Regions from separate parts of the Microbacterium plantarum genome, predicted to be linked through region 3. Evidence: predicted binding sites of a transcription regulator. Region 3 holds the regulator's gene; each other region holds the start of a gene.
What was found. The regulator LexA, encoded in region 3, represses DNA repair genes until DNA is damaged. The targets are predictions, from matches to a motif close to TCGAACANNTGTTCGA.
Positions count from the first base shown of each region.

Region 1: a site for LexA is predicted at 1,966-1,981, ahead of VC184_RS13425 (HNH endonuclease signature motif containing protein). Genes of this name have one in related genera too.
Region 2: a site for LexA is predicted at 3,025-3,040, ahead of VC184_RS00535 (HNH endonuclease signature motif containing protein). Genes of this name have one in related genera too.

Region 1 covers NZ_CP141117.1:2,772,729-2,777,715, forward strand. The annotation lists gene VC184_RS13420 (helix-turn-helix transcriptional regulator) at 1-342, opposite strand, end outside; gene VC184_RS13425 (HNH endonuclease signature motif containing protein) at 588-1,931, opposite strand; gene VC184_RS13430 (hypothetical protein) at 2,742-2,915, shown strand; gene VC184_RS13435 (SulP family inorganic anion transporter) at 2,946-4,475, opposite strand; gene VC184_RS13440 (MerR family transcriptional regulator) at 4,631-4,987, shown strand, end outside.
Region 2 covers NZ_CP141117.1:99,333-104,319, reverse strand. The annotation lists gene VC184_RS00545 (amino acid ABC transporter permease) at 1-767, opposite strand, end outside; gene VC184_RS00540 (LysE family translocator) at 924-1,556, shown strand; gene VC184_RS00535 (HNH endonuclease signature motif containing protein) at 1,629-2,990, opposite strand; gene VC184_RS00530 (GNAT family N-acetyltransferase) at 3,099-3,839, opposite strand; gene VC184_RS00525 (Pr6Pr family membrane protein) at 4,021-4,737, shown strand; gene map (type I methionyl aminopeptidase) at 4,721-4,987, opposite strand, start outside.
Region 3 covers NZ_CP141117.1:1,027,460-1,032,446, forward strand. The annotation lists gene hflX (GTPase HflX) at 1-738, shown strand, start outside; gene VC184_RS04860 (prolyl oligopeptidase family serine peptidase) at 837-2,765, opposite strand; gene lexA (transcriptional repressor LexA) at 2,867-3,532, opposite strand; gene VC184_RS04870 (LysM peptidoglycan-binding domain-containing protein) at 3,789-4,148, shown strand; gene VC184_RS04875 (histidinol-phosphate transaminase) at 4,220-4,987, shown strand, end outside.

The DNA.
Region 1 (4,987 bases), 1.6 Mb from region 3:
CGTGAACTCCCCGGCGATCTCGCCATAGGTCTTGCCGCCTCGCATCACCGAGGCGACGGATCGCTCGCGGGGTGTCAGGGCAGGCAGCGCCTGTGACGCGCGTGGTTCCCGCCGGTAAAATTCCTCCGTCGCGTCGGCAACCGCGGCGGCGAGGTCGGGACGGCGCTCGCGGAGGCGTTCTCGTAGCGGGGCCAGCTGCTCTCGCGGCACGCTGATGAATGGCGCGATGACGTCGCCGGCGTGATGAGCCAGGCGGACGCCGAGCCGATCCTTGCGCGAGGGTCGCCTCGGCGGGGTCGCCGCGGAGGACGAGCGCGATCGCTTCCGCCGTGGCTGCGGCATGCTGCGCGTACGGTCGCGTCGAGAGTTCCGGCTCCCAGCAGGGTGTCGGCGACGGCGAGGGCCTCGAGGAGTACAGCCCAGCGTCACGCGGACGTCCGGCCACCGCGTAGGTCTCGGCCACCGCAGCGAACAGCGACCCCAGCGAGTCGAGCCCGAGCACACGCGATGCGCTCATGGAGGGGATGCCCGAAGCCCGAATCGTGACGCGACTTCCCAACATTCGTGCGCGGAGTCCGGGGGCAGGCTCAGAACGGTGGCGGTTCGTCCGGCGGCGGTCCGCCGGGTGCGGCATCCGGTGGCGGATCCGCGGTGTCGATCGTGAAGCACACCGCCGGTATGGGAACGTCTTCGCGGTAGACCCGGCCGAGGGGTGAGGTCCATTCGAGAACGCCTCCGCCGAGCTGTCGGACTTCCCATTTCGTGAACTGCTTCATGGAGTGGTGTCGTTGGCAGAGGTGGGCGAGGTTGAAGATGTGGGTGTGCCCACCCAGGGCGTAGTCGATGGTGTGATCCAGTTCGCACCGGATCGCGGCCCGGCGGCATCCGGGGAATCGGCAGTGCTGATCCCGTGCCATCAGGAGCTTCTTCATCGAAGCCGTGGGTCGGTAGGTGTCGATCTCCATCGGGGTTCGGGTGACCGGGTCGATGAACAACCGGTCCCACTCGCTGACCTGCCCGGCGAGCTCGCGCGCCGTATCGGCATCGATCAGCGCAGCGCCCACCGCTTCGGCGGGGTTCTCGTCACGCCCCATCAGCGTCTCGGCGGTGACGGCGACCTGCACGCGTGCCCGGATCGCCCCCAGCCCACCGGCCCGATCGATCCCATACGTCGGGTCCACCACCGGCGCCCCGCCGAGGACGAGGTCGCCCAGAATGTCTGCGCGGAGCTGATCCATCGTCCGCGTGTCTGCGGAATCACTCTCCGCCCGGGCGTCCTTCACCGACTGTCCCATCTGGGTGAGTCGGTCGAGCATCCCGGCGGCGATGACCGTCGGGAGGTTGGCGACGAGGTTCGACATCCCGTCCGTGCCGTGGAAGACCCGCACGCACCGCTCCGCCGCCGCGGCCTTGTGCCGCTCCGTGAAGTTCTGTGTATGCAACCGGGCCGCCAATGCATCCAACGCTCCCCGCACCCGGGAGGGCACATCCCGCTCACACACCGCGATCGCCGCCTCCGCGAACGACTCCCGCACCTCCGCAGGCACCCCGGCACCGACCCGCACGACCACATCCACGTGTCCGCGCTCGATCCGGCGCTCAACCCACGCGTCGAACACCGCGGGGTAGTCGTCGATGACGGTCATCGCGTGGTCGATCTCGCCCTGCAACCTGCGGTCGGTGAGTCGCGCCATCCCCGCCGCCTCGGCTGCCACCGAACGCAGCTCCATGTCCGACGCCATACCTCGTACCCCGTCGCGACGCGCCTCACGCAGAGCCGACCTGCCCAGCTCCGCCAACGCCCGCATTCGCGCGACATCCCCGACATGAAAGAGGTCGAGGGCCTCAGCGAACCCCGCGAAAGCCGCGGCGTGCGACGACCCACCCGAGGCGCCTTCGCCTCCGAGCCTGCGACCGCTATTCGATGTCATGTTCCCATTGTCGCAGCGGGTTACGACATTCGGGTCGAACTTATCTTCGATGCGAGAACGCGGTCCGCTCGACCGATTGGGGAGGAATCGACGAAACCACAATCCAGCATCCCCGAGCCAGGCCATCAGTCTCGGTCCGAATCTCATCCGACGAGGCTCCCCCCGCAACTTTTTTCGGGTTTCCGCGTCACGATCCGTCGCCTCGAACGTCTCATCAACATGCACCCTGCGACGAACGCCCGTCCGGCTCCCTCCGAAACGGGCACCCGGACCCGCGCTTCCCTCCGTCGCGACCGACCGCGCGCCGGAGCCCGCACCCGCAGCCGCGACCGCGACCGCGCCCGCACTCGCGCCACCAGCCTCACCCCCGCGTCCGCCGAGCCGCCCACCCGGGTCGGCACGATCAGGTTCCGCTCCCACGCGTGGCCGCTCGGTCGCACGCGGGCACGAGGTCAGCAGGCCGCTCGGGAGCCATCCGTCCGTCCTGGATCGAGATCGACGGCGCAACTCTCACGGCCGCATGGGGCTGCCCGAACGCCCGCAAGCGGTCATGGCAGCGCGGCGACGTCGGCTTCGTGTGCTCGTCGGGCACGACCAGCCGCGAGGGGGCGCCCGCCCGCCTCATCCTCGTCACCGACAAGTCGCACGGTGAGGCCATCACGGCGACCATCGTCTGCGACGGCTTCTCGTACGAGGCGTATGCGACCCACGCCCGCTCCGAGCCCCACTACCACGCCGCCTCCCGCGACCGCAGCGGGTTTCGATCTGGCCGCGACGGGACAGCCGAATCTCCAGACGCAACGTGCCCGCGTGGGCGAGGCGGTGCCGTGGCGCGATCAGCCGATGGCGCTCGATGCCGACGGCCGGTACACCTCGCGGTTCTCGGTGCCGACCGCCGGACCGGTGACGTTGGGGCTGCGTTACCTCGACCCCACCACCGGACGATTCGGTCCGGCATCCTTCGTGTCGTTCACGGCGTACTGACCGAACCGCCCGCAACCGCGCCGCCGCGGGTCAGTGCCCGCCGACGACGTTGCCGCTCAGGCGGCCGTGCAGAGCGGATGCGGTCGCGTTGAGTCCCTCGATCGCGACGGTCTTGCCGTGCCGCTCGTACTTGTTCACGACGGCGTCGAGCGCGGCCACCGTCGAGGCGTCCCAGACGTGCGAGCGGGTCATGTCGATGACGACGCGGGCGGGATCGTCGGCGTACGCGAACTGCGTGGTGAGGTCGTTGCTCGAGGCGAAGAAGAGCTCGCCGTCGACCTCGTACCGGGCGACCGGCTCGTCACCGACGGCGTCGAGGGTTCGCGTGACGGTGACGAAATGGGCGACGCGACGAGCGAACATCACCATCGCGGCGATGACTCCGAGGATGACGCCGATCGCGAGGTTGTGGGTCCACACCGTCGCCACGACGGTGATGAGCATGACGGCCGTCTCGCTCTTCGGCATCCGCCGGAGGGTCGCCGGACGGATGCTGTGCCAGTCGAAGGTCGCCACGGTGACCATGATCATGACGGCCACGAGTGCCGCCATCGGAATGATCGCGACGACGTCGCCGAGCGCGAGCACGAGGATCAGCAGGAAGACCCCGGCGAGGAACGTCGAAATGCGCGTGCGCGCCCCCGACGCCTTCACGTTGATCATGGTCTGCCCGATCATGGCGCACCCGCCCATGCCGCCGAACGCGCCCGACAGGATGTTGGCTGCGCCCTGGCCGAGAGCCTCGCGCGTCTTGCGCGAGTGAGTGTCGGTGATGTCATCGACGAGCTTGGCGGTCATGAGCGATTCGAGCAGACCCACGACCGCCATGGCGAGCGCGTACGGCGCGATGATGCGCAGTGTCTCGAGGGTGAGCGGCACGTCGGGCACGAACAGTTCGGGCAGGCTCGAGGGCAGCTCGCCCTGATCGCCGACCGTCGGCACCTGCCAGCCGAACGCCACGACCGCCGCCGTGAGCAGCACGATCGTGACGAGCGGGGCCGGGATCACCTTCGTCAGCCGCGGCAGCGCGACGAGGATGATGAGCCCCGCGGCGACGAGCGGCCAGACGAGCCACGGGATGCCGTCACCGAAGAGCTGCGGCATCTGCGCGAGGAAGATGAGGATCGCGAGCGCGTTGACGAAGCCCACCATCACCGACCGCGGGATGAACCGCATGAGCTTCGCGACGCCGAGCACCGCCAGCACGATCTGGATCACGCCCCCGAGAAGCACGGTGGCGATGAAGTAGTCCATGCCGTACTCGCGCACGACGGGCGCGATGACGAGCGCGATCGCCCCCGTCGCAGCCGTGATCATCGCCGGGCGGCCGCCGAGGAAGGCGATCGCGACAGCCATGATGAACGATGAGAAGAGCCCCACGCGGGGATCCACTCCGGCGATGATCGAGAACGCGATCGCCTCGGGGATGAGCGCGAGGGCGACGACGAGCCCCGCCAGCACCTCGCGGGTCAGCAGCCGAGGGCTGCGCAGAGCCTGCAGGACGGTCGGTTCGATGCGATAGCGCGCGGCGCTGTCGCGGGCGGGGGTGACGGCGGTCACTCGGTGCCTTTCGGTCGGCGCCCGACGACGCGGGCGGAGTGATCGCGCGGGCGGGGTGGTCGCGCAGCCCGCGCAGCGCCGGCTGTCGGACGCAGGAAGAATGAGGGGGCGGCGCAGATCGGCGCCGACAAGAATCTAACGTAACGTGAGGTTTGATGTCGAATCGCGATGAGGTGACCATGCGCATCGGAGAGGTGACCGAGCGGACCGAGCTGTCGTTCCGCACGCTCCGCCATTACGACGAGATCGGCCTCGTCACGCCGTCCGCGCGCACCGATGGGGGCTTCCGCCTCTACACGGAGGACGACGTGGCCCGCATCCTGCTCATTCGCCGCATGAAGCCGCTCGGGTACAGCCTCGACGAGATGCGCGAGCTGCTCGACGTCGTCGACGCCCTCACGGCCGCCCCCGCCGACGAGGAACTGCGCGCTCGCCTCGAGACGATCCGGGCGGGCGCGACCGAGCGGCGCGAGAAGCTGACCCGGCAGGTCGCGATGGCCGACGAGTTCCTC
Region 2 (4,987 bases), 930 kb from region 3:
TGCACCGCGTAGAACAGCTCGGGGATCGCGATCACGAACAGCACCGACGTGCCCTTGACGAGGCCGATCACCTCGTTCGTGGCGTTGGGGATGATCGATCGCATGGCCTGCGGCAGCACGATGCGGCTGAGTCGGCGACGCGGCGGGATGCCGAGGGCCGCGGCCGCCTCGAGTTGGCCCTGGTCGACCGAGAGCAGGCCGCCGCGGATGATCTCGGCGGAGTAGGCCGCCTGGTGCAGGCTCAGGCCGAGCACGCCCGCCGCGAACGCGCTGATGAGCTGCACCGTCGGGAACTCGACGATCCAGAAGTCGGTCGTGAAGGGGGTGCCCAGCCCGAGCGTCGGATACAGGTAGCCGAGGTTGTACCAGACGACCAGCTGTACGACGAGGGGGACCGAGCGGAAGAACCAGATGAAGCTCCACGCCGCCGCGTTCAGCAGCGGCGACTTGGCGAGCCGAGCCAGCGCCAGCACCGTCCCGAGCAGGAATCCGATCGTCGCCGACACTGCCGTGTAGACGAGGGTGAGGCCGAGTCCCTGCAGCACCGGGTCGGAGAGGAAGTACTGCGCGAAGTAGCCCCACTCGTAGTTCTCGTTCGTCACGAGCGACCACAGGAACTGTGCGACGACGAACACGATGATCGCGGCGATCGCCCAGCGGAGCCAGTGCCGCGTGCGGACGACGGGGATGTCGCCGAGGTCGACGCGCTGCGCGGTCGGCGCAGTGTCGCCGACGGTGCGGTCGACGCGCGAGACGGTGTCGGTCATGCGGATCTCCTCGGAACGGCGCGGATGCATCGGATGCTGCGGATCGCCCGACAGTAGAGCGGCGCGGGCGCCGCTGTCGCGGCGCCGCCACACACGGCGACACGCACGGAGACATGGCGTAATACAGGCGACTCCTCGGGCCGATAGCGTTCGTTCGTGATCCCGTTCGAGAACCTGCTGGCGTTCCTCCTCGCGGCTGTCGTCATCATCGTGATCCCAGGCCCCGGTGTGCTGTTCGTCATCGGCCGATCGATCGCCCTCGGGCGTCGCGCCGGCGTGCTGAGCGTGCTCGGAAACGCGCTCGGGAACGTCCCTGCCCTGCTCGCGGTGGCGTTCGGGGTCGGCGCGATCGTCGCGTCGTCGGTCGCCGCTTTCACGGTCATCAAGATCGTCGGCGCCGCGTATCTCGTGTGGCTCGGGGTGCAGGCGATCCGCCACCGTCACGCGCACGTGCGCACGCCCTCGAATGCGCGTACGTCGCCGATGCGCCTGCTTGCTCAGGGGTTCGTCGTCGGTGTGACGAACCCGAAGACGATCGCGTTCTTCGTGGCTGCTCTCCCGCAGTTCGTCGCCCCCGGCGCTGGTCCGATCTGGATGCAGCTCCTCGCGCTCGGCCTGATCTTCCAGGTGCTCGCCGTGGTGAGCGACAGCCTGTGGGCGCTCGCGGCGGGAACGGCCCGCGCGTGGTTCGCCACCTCACCGCGCCGCATGGCGACGCTCGCAAGCGCGGGAGGCGTGATGATGATCGGGCTCGGCGGAACCCTCGCGTTCGCGGGCGCGAAGGGCTGACGACGGCGCGCACCGCGCGAGCGTGGGACTCGGGCTGTGCGCGGGCGCGCCATCGAGGGCGCGCAGCCGGAGTCAGAAGGGTGGCGATTGTCCCGGCGGTGGTCCGCCGAGTGCGGCATCCGGTGGCGGGTCCGCGGTGTCTATCGTGAAGCAGACGGCGGGTATGGGGACGTCTTCGCGGTAGACCCTGCCCAGGGGTGAGGTCCATTCGAGGACCCCGCCGCCGACCTGCCTGACCTCCCACTTGGTGAACTGCTTCATGGAGTGGTGTCGTTGGCAGAGGTGGGCGAGGTTGAAGATGTGGGTGTGCCCGCCGAGGGCGTAATCGATCGTGTGATCCAGTTCGCAGCGGATCGCGGCCCGTCGGCATCCGGGGAACCGGCAGTGCTGATCCCGCGCCATCAGGAGCTTCTTCATCGATGCGGTCGGCCGGTAGGTGTCGATCTCGACGGGAGTACGGCTGACGGGGTCGATGAAGAGCCGGTCCCACTCCGACACCTGCCCCGCGAGCTCGCGGACAGTTTCGGCATCGACGAGCCCGGCCCCAACGGCTTCGGCCGGGTTCTCGTCGCGCCCCATCAACGTCTCGGCGGTGACCGCCACCTGCACGCGTGCCCGGATCGCCCCGAGCCCACCGGCCCGGTCCGTCCCGTACGTCGGGTCGACCACGGGCGCCCCGCCGAGCACCAGGTCGCCGAGGATGTCGGCGCGCAGCTGATCCATCGTCCGCGTATCGGCGGGCTCGCCCGCCCCGGCGGCATCCGCCCCCGCACCCGCGGTCCGGGCGTCCTTGACGGACTGTCCCATCTGCGTGAGCCGGTCGAGCATGCCCACCGCGATCACGGTCGGGACGGTCGCGATGACATCCGACATCCCGTCCGTCCCGTGCGCGACCCGCACGCACCGCCCGGCGGCGGCTTCGCGGTGCCGGTCGGTGAACGTGCGCTCGTGCAGCTTCTCCGCGAGGGCACGCAGGGCCGGTTTCACCCGGGTGGCGATGTCGCGCTCGCACACCGCGATCGCCGCGACCTCGAACTCGCCCCGCACCTCATCGGGCAGCCCGGTCCCCGCTGTGACGACCGCGTCGACGTGGTCGCGGGTGATCCGCCGCTCCTCCCACGCCGAGAAGACGGTCGGGTAATCGTCGACGATCGTCAGCGCATGGTCGATGTCGGCCTGCAGGCGCCTGTCGGTCCGCCGGGCCAGCCCCGCAGCTTCAGCCGCGACCGACCGCAGCTCCATGTCCGAGGCCATCCCACGCACTCCGTCACGGCGCGCCTCACGCAACGCGGACCGGCCCAGCTCGGCCAGAGCCCGCACCGAAGCGACATCCGCGTCATGCACCAGCGCGAGCGCCTCGCCGTAAGCCGCGATCGCGGGGCCGTGCGGCGAGACCTCGATCTCGTCCGAGCCGCAACCCCTGTTCGCTGACATGTTCCCATTGTGGCAGCGGGGTCAGACATTTACGTCGAACAAACATATGAAGCGCGAAACTCGTCAGAGCGCACGACTGGGGAGGAATCGCCGACCGGGAACCGCCGGTCAGGGCACGCGCACGCCCGTGAAGTTCGTCCGCTGCCGCAATTCGAACCCCAGCTTCTCGTAACCGGCGATCGCGTTCACGTTCGACGCGGCCGCATGCATCATCGCTCGGCCACCCCGCTGCTGGATGTGGAACGCGACATCCAGCACCAGCCGCGACGCGAGCCCCTGCCGCCGGTACGCCTCGTCGGTCGCGACGGCGCTGATCTCGGTCCATTCGCCCGGCTGCAGCCGCTCCCCGGCCATCGCGATCAGCCGGCCGTCGCGCCGGATGCCGATGTACCGGCCGAGCAGGTAGGTGCGCGGCCGGAAGGGACCGGGCCGGTTGCGTTCGACGAGCGCGAGCATGTCGGCGACATCCGCCTCCCCCAGCTCGACCGCCTCGTCGTCCGGTCGCGGCTGCAGGCGATCCGTCTCGACGAGCTGCACTCCCGCGCCACCGAACGTGCGCACCCACCCTTCAGGCAGCACCGGCCCAGCACCATCACTACCGCCAACGTCCGCACGGTCGGACGTACTGATGCTGAACTCATTGCCCGAACCCACCACGGTCGTGAGCGAGTCCCACACCGCGGGGTCCTCCCACGTGCGCACGCCCACGAAGCCGGCCACGTCGTCGGGATACCGGCGGACGAGGTCGTCGCCGATGGCGAGGTGCGCGTGCGCCCCGGTCAGCGAATGCCATGCGGCGTTATCGCGGACGTCGGAGCCGCCCAGAACAGGAGGGGTGGTGATGGTCATCGGGTTCGTCCTCTCGCGCGCCGCGTGCTGCCTTCGCCGCGGTCGCCGTCGGACCCAACGCGTCGACGCGCCGATCCATGCCCGCTGATGCCGCATCGCGACGCTATCCGTGACCGGACGCGACATCCCGGACCGCCGCCACATGCGTTCACGTACGGCAGTCGAGCGATAGTGTGCCCACGTGCAGAGCTCGAGGCAGGCGACGGTGTGGTCGCTCCTGCGGCTGGCGATGGCCGTCGTCATCCTCGCCGCCGTCATCACCCAGCTGACCGTGTCACTGACGCGAACCGCCGAGTCCGGCGGCGACGTCGCGACCGTGTTCGCGAACTTCTTCAGCTTCTTCACGATCCTCTCGAACGTCATCGCAGCAGTGGTTCTCGCGACGGCGGGCGTCCGCGCACTGATCGGCCGCGCCGGGCCGGAATCATCGCTCGGGCTCTCCGCCGCGCTCACCTGCGCCACGGCGTACATGGTCATCACCGGAGTCGTCTACAACGCACTCCTGCGCGGGATCACGCTCCCGCAGGGAGCCGAGCCGGTGCCGTGGTCGAATGAGGTGCTGCACCTGATCGGCCCGATCTTCCTCGTGCTCGACCTGCTGATCGGCGCCCGGCGCCGCGCCCTTCGCTGGCAGGTCGTATGGGTCGTGGTGGCGTTCCCGCTGCTGTGGGTGGCCTACACGCTCGTCCGAGGCCCGCTCGTCACGAACCCCACGACGGGCGAGCCGTACTGGTACCCCTACCCGTTCCTGAATCCGAACGGCCCTGGCGGATGGGGGTCGGTCGCGGCGTACGTCGTCGTCATCGCGATCGGCTTCGTCGCCGTCGGCTTCGGAGCGGTGTGGGTCACCCGCCGCCGCGCCCGCGTCCTGCCGACGGAGGTCACCGCGGCAGGGTGAGGATCTCGGCCGCTCCGTCGGTGATGGCGATCGTGTGCTCGGTGTGGGCGGTGAGGCATCCGGTCGAGCTGCGGAGCGTCCACCCGTCCGCGTCGGTCACGAGCACATTCGTGTCTTCCATGACCCACGGCTCGATCGCGATGAGCAGCCCCGGCCGCAGGATGTAGCCCCGCCCCGGCCGCCCGGTATTGGGGATGTGCAGGTCGCCGTGCATCACCGACCCGATGCTGTGCCCGCCGAACTCGGTGTT
Region 3 (4,987 bases):
GCGCAGCTGCGCAAGCAGATCCGCGAGTTCGCGCCGTCGCGCGAGGCGAAGCGCGCCGAGCGTCGGCGCAACACGATCCCCTCGGTGGCGATCGCCGGTTACACCAACGCCGGCAAGTCGAGTCTGCTGAACCGGCTGACGAGCGCGGGTGTCCTGGTCGAGAACGCTCTGTTCGCGACGCTGGATGCCACGGTGCGTCGGGCCGAGGCCGCCGACGGGCGCGTGTTCACGCTCACCGACACCGTCGGCTTCGTCCGCAATCTCCCGCACCAGCTCGTCGAGGCGTTCCGGTCCACGCTCGAGGAGGTCTCGGGCGCGGACGTCATCGTCCACGTCGTCGACGGCTCGCATCCCGACCCCGCCGCGCAGCTCGCGACCGTCCGCGACGTGATGGGCGACGTGGGCGCTCGCGCCACCCGCGAGCTCGTCGTCTTCAACAAGGCCGACCTCGTCGACGACGATGCGCGGCTGCTGCTGCGCGGGCTCGAGCCGACGGCCCACTTCGTGTCGTCGCGCACGGGTGAGGGCATCGACGAGTTGCGCGCCGCGATCGAGGATGCGCTGCCGCTGCCGGCGGTGGAGGTGCGCGCTCTCGTGCCGTACGACCGTGGCGACCTGATCTCGGCCGTGCACGAGAGCGGCCACATCGTCGCCACCTCGCACGAGGAGGACGGCACGGCCGTGCACGCGCACGTCTCCGAGCGTCTCGCGGCTGAGCTCGCGCCCTACGCCGTCTGAGCCCGCGGTCGGCGATACACCTGCAGGCTCGGCGGTGCTGGTGAGGCCTTCCGCATCCGCGGCCTGACAGGCGTATCAGCGCCAGGCGGTCGCCGGGCTCAGTCGAGCTCGATCGGCGCGACGCCGGGCGTGTCGAAACCGAACACCTGACCGAGGAACGCCAGCTCGCTCTCCAGAGCGTTCACGATCGTCTCGGTCCGTCGGAACCCGTGCCCCTCGCCCGCGTACAGGACATAGGCGTGGGGCACGCCCTGCGCGACGAGTGCGTCGCGGATGGCCTCGGCCTGCGCCGGCGGCACGACCGCGTCCTCGTCGCCCTGGAGAAGCAGCAGCGGCACGCGGAACCCCTCGGCGTGGCTCAGCGGCGAGCGCTCGATGTACACGTGCTCCGCTTCGGGAAGGGGACCGATCAGGCCGTCGAGGTAGCGCGCCTCGAAGTCGTGGGTCTCGGCCGCGAGGGCGCGGGCATCGCCGACGCCGTAGCGCGAGACGCCCGCGCCGAACACGTCCGTGCCGACGAGCGCCGCCAACACGGTCCAGCCACCGGCCGACCCGCCCTCGATCGCGAGCCGTGACGCATCGGCGAGTCCGTCGGCGGCGAGGCCGCGTGCCGCCGCCGCGACGTCATCGACGTCGACGACGCCCCACTGGCCCTTCAGCCGTTCACGGTACGACCGGCCGTACCCGGTCGACCCGCCGTAGTTCACGTCGAGCACACCGATGCCTCGGCTGGTGAAGTAGGCCGCCTTGGCGTCGGCGGTGCCGCCCACGTGCGACGTCGGCCCGCCGTGCACCCAGACGAGGTACGGCGGCAGCTCGTCGGTCGGCGCCGTGACATCGGGGTTCGTCGGCGGATAGGCGAAGGCGTGCACCGGGCCGTGGGGACCCTCGGTGGTGATCTGACGGGCATGGGGGATCCATGCCTCGTCGATATCGGGGGTACCGCCGCGCACCGCTGTCGTCTCGCCGCTGTCGAGATCGACCAGCCAGAGCCCGCTCGCCCCGGGCATGGCGCCGCTCACGAGGGCGCGGCTGCCGCGGACGTCCTCGATCTGCAGTCGAGCGGTGGCGGGGAAGGGGAGAGGGATCGCGCCGCCGTCGCGGTCGACGATCACGAGCTGGTCCGAGCCGTGCGTGCGGACGGCCACGACGCGGCCGTCGTCGAGCGGCGCGTACCACCGGGTGCCGAGGACCCACAGGCCACCACCCGTGTCGGCGTCGGCGGGGGAGACCGCGACGGGTGCCGCGCCGGTCGCGGGGTCGACGCGATGGAGGTTCCAGCGCCCCGTCGGCTCGTCGAGCAGCAACAGCTGGCCGTCGGATGTCCATTCCGGCTGCAGCGCGGCCGTGCTGCCGCCGGCCACCTCGCGGACACGATCCGGGGCGTCGAGCTCGATGACACGGATGCGGGTGCGGTCCCAGGGCATGTCCGGGTGATCCCACGCCACCCACGCGAGCTGTGATCCGTCGGGTGACAGTGCCGGCTGAGCCACAAAGTCGCTGCCCCCGGCGAGCTCCGTCACTCCCGCTTCGTCGCCGCTCGCGGCGTTCTCATCGCTGCTCGCGCCGTCGATCCGCACGATGTGTCGTTCGGGAGTGCGCCCCGGGCGCTCGCGCTCGCGCACCGCGAGAAGCGCGCCGTGCTGCCAGCGGAGACCGCCGTAGTGGGTGCCGCTCTCCTCTGGGGTGAGCGCCTCGGGCTCGCCGCCCGGGCGGAGGCGTCGAATGCGCTGGTCCGACTTGTCGACGAAGAACAGCTCGCCGTCGTCGGACGCCGTCCAGGCGCCGCCGCCATACTCGTGCACACGCGATCGCGCGTTCCCGGGCGCGGGGAGGACGACCTCCACAGAATCGTCGCGGCGGCGGCGCATGACGGCGACGCGACCGGCCTCATCGGGAAGGGATTCGCCCCACCAGATCTCATCCCCGACAAAGCGCGCGCCGTCGAGGCGCAACGAGGACGCGCTGGCCCACGAGGCGGTCAGGGGGGAGGGCCAAGAACCGTACGGGAGTTGCTGCTGCGACATACCGTCACGCTACGCGAGCGGATCCGGGTCGTGCCGGACGACGGGAGGGGATGCCGCCGAGTCGCGGCATCCCCTCCCGCAGTTCCGTCGGTGCGGCGAGGTCAGACCGTGCGGAGGACGGCGACGACCTTGCCGAGGATGGTGGCGTCATCGCCGAGGATCGGCTCGAACGCCGAGTTGCGGGGGAGGAGCCAGGTGTGGCCGTCGCGCTGACGGAGCGTCTTGACGGTGGCCTCGCCGTCGAGCATGGCCGCGACGATCTCGCCGTTGTCGGCGGTCGCCTGTGCCCGCACGACGACCCAGTCGCCGTCGCAGATGGCGGCGTCGATCATGGAGTCGCCGACGACCTTGAGCATGAACAGCTCGCCCTTGCCGACGAGCTGACGCGGCAGGGGGAAGATCTCCTCGACCTGCTGGTCGGCGGTGATCGGGACGCCCGCCGCGATGCGGCCCACGAGCGGCACGAGGGCGGCGTCGCCGAGGGCGGGCGCGGCGTCGGCGGGGTTCTCGCCGGCCGTGCCGGGGAGGTCGATGAGGACCTCCATCGCGCGGGTCTTGCCGGGGTCGCGGCGGAGGTATCCGCTCAGCTCGAGCTGGTTCAGCTGGTGGGTGACGCTCGACAGCGACTTGAGGCCGACGGCGTCGCCGATCTCGCGCATGCTCGGCGGGTAGCCGTTGCGGGCGATCGCGTGCTGGATCACCTCGAGGATCGCGAGCTGCTTATCGCTCAGATTCTTGCGTCGTCGCGTCTGCGGCTTCTCGCTCATACCGCCGGTCTCCTGTCGTCGCGCCCCGTCCCCGACCCGATGTCGGAGGTTCATGGTGGGCTCTCGCTGTCGAAAAGGTAGCCCGATCCGACAGCGACATCACGGAACGCTCCGCGTGTCTCTTCGATCGGTCTCCGATTTCGGTGGGTGGTTGACACCACACAATATCGAAGATACGTTCGGAACCGAAGTTCGCACCCGTCTCTCCCGGCCGAGAGGCGGGAGCGAATCTTCCTACCGCTCCCGAGGAGATGTCATGACCACGATCGATGCCCGCTTCGCACCGGCCCCCCGCACCCGTCTGCGCCTGACGCGCCGTGGACGCCGCGTCATCGCAGCGATCGCCGCGCTTCCCGCCGTCGTCGCCGTCACCGCTGCCGTGCTCTCCGGCGGGGGAGCACTCGCGTCCAACGAGGCGGGCGCGCCCGAGGGGTCGTTCACGACGGTGACCGTCATGTCGGGCGAATCGCTCTGGTCGATCGCTGAAGAGGTGGCGCCGGCCGCCGACCCCCGTGACGTCGTCGACGCCATCATCCGGCTGAACGCCCTCGGCTCTGGTCAGCTCGAGGCAGGCCAGACACTCGCCATCCCCGCCGAGTACGACGCCGCGAGCTGAAGCCCGCCGTCTTCGGCGCAGAAGCTGGGGTGCGGCCACGCCGGACTCGGACGCGGCCTAGCATGGGTGGGATGAGCCCGAGTCTGGATGATCTGCCCCTCAGAGACGATCTGCGAGGCCTCACCCCGTACGGCGCCCCGCAGGCGCCGCTTCCGGTCGCGCTGAACGTCAACGAGAACACGCATCCCGTTCCCGAAGAGGTCGCAGACGACATCCTGGATGCCGTCGCCCGTGCCCTGCGCGACGTCAACCGCTATCCCGACCGCGAGTTCACGCACCTCCGCGAGTCCTTCGCCGAGTACCTCGGTCACGGCCTCACCCCCGATCGCATCTGGGCCGCGAACGGATCGAACGAGGTGCTGCAGCACCTGCTCCAGGCCTTCGGCGGCCCGGGGCGCACCGCCATGGGCTTCGGCCCCACGTACTCGATGTACCCGCTGCTGACGCGAGCCACCGGCGCGCAGTACGTCGCGGGCACGCGCGGCCCCGACTTCACGCTCGACCCGGCCTCCGCCGCGGCACAAGTCTCCGAACTACGCCCCGACGTCGTCTTCCTCTGCGCGCCCAACAACCCGACCGGCACGCCGCTCGGTCTCGACGTCATCGAGGCGGTGTACGACGCCACCGACGGAATCGTGATCGTCGACGAGGCCTATCAGGAGTTCGCGCCGCGCGAGAGCCCCTCCGCGCTGACGCTGCTCGGCGAGCGGGAGCGCCTGGTCGTCTCGCGCACGATGAGCAAGGCGTTCGCCTTCGCCGGTGCGCGCGTCGGCTATCTCGCCGCCGACGCGACCCTCATCGACGCTCTGCGTCTTGTCCGCCTGCCGTACCACCTCAGC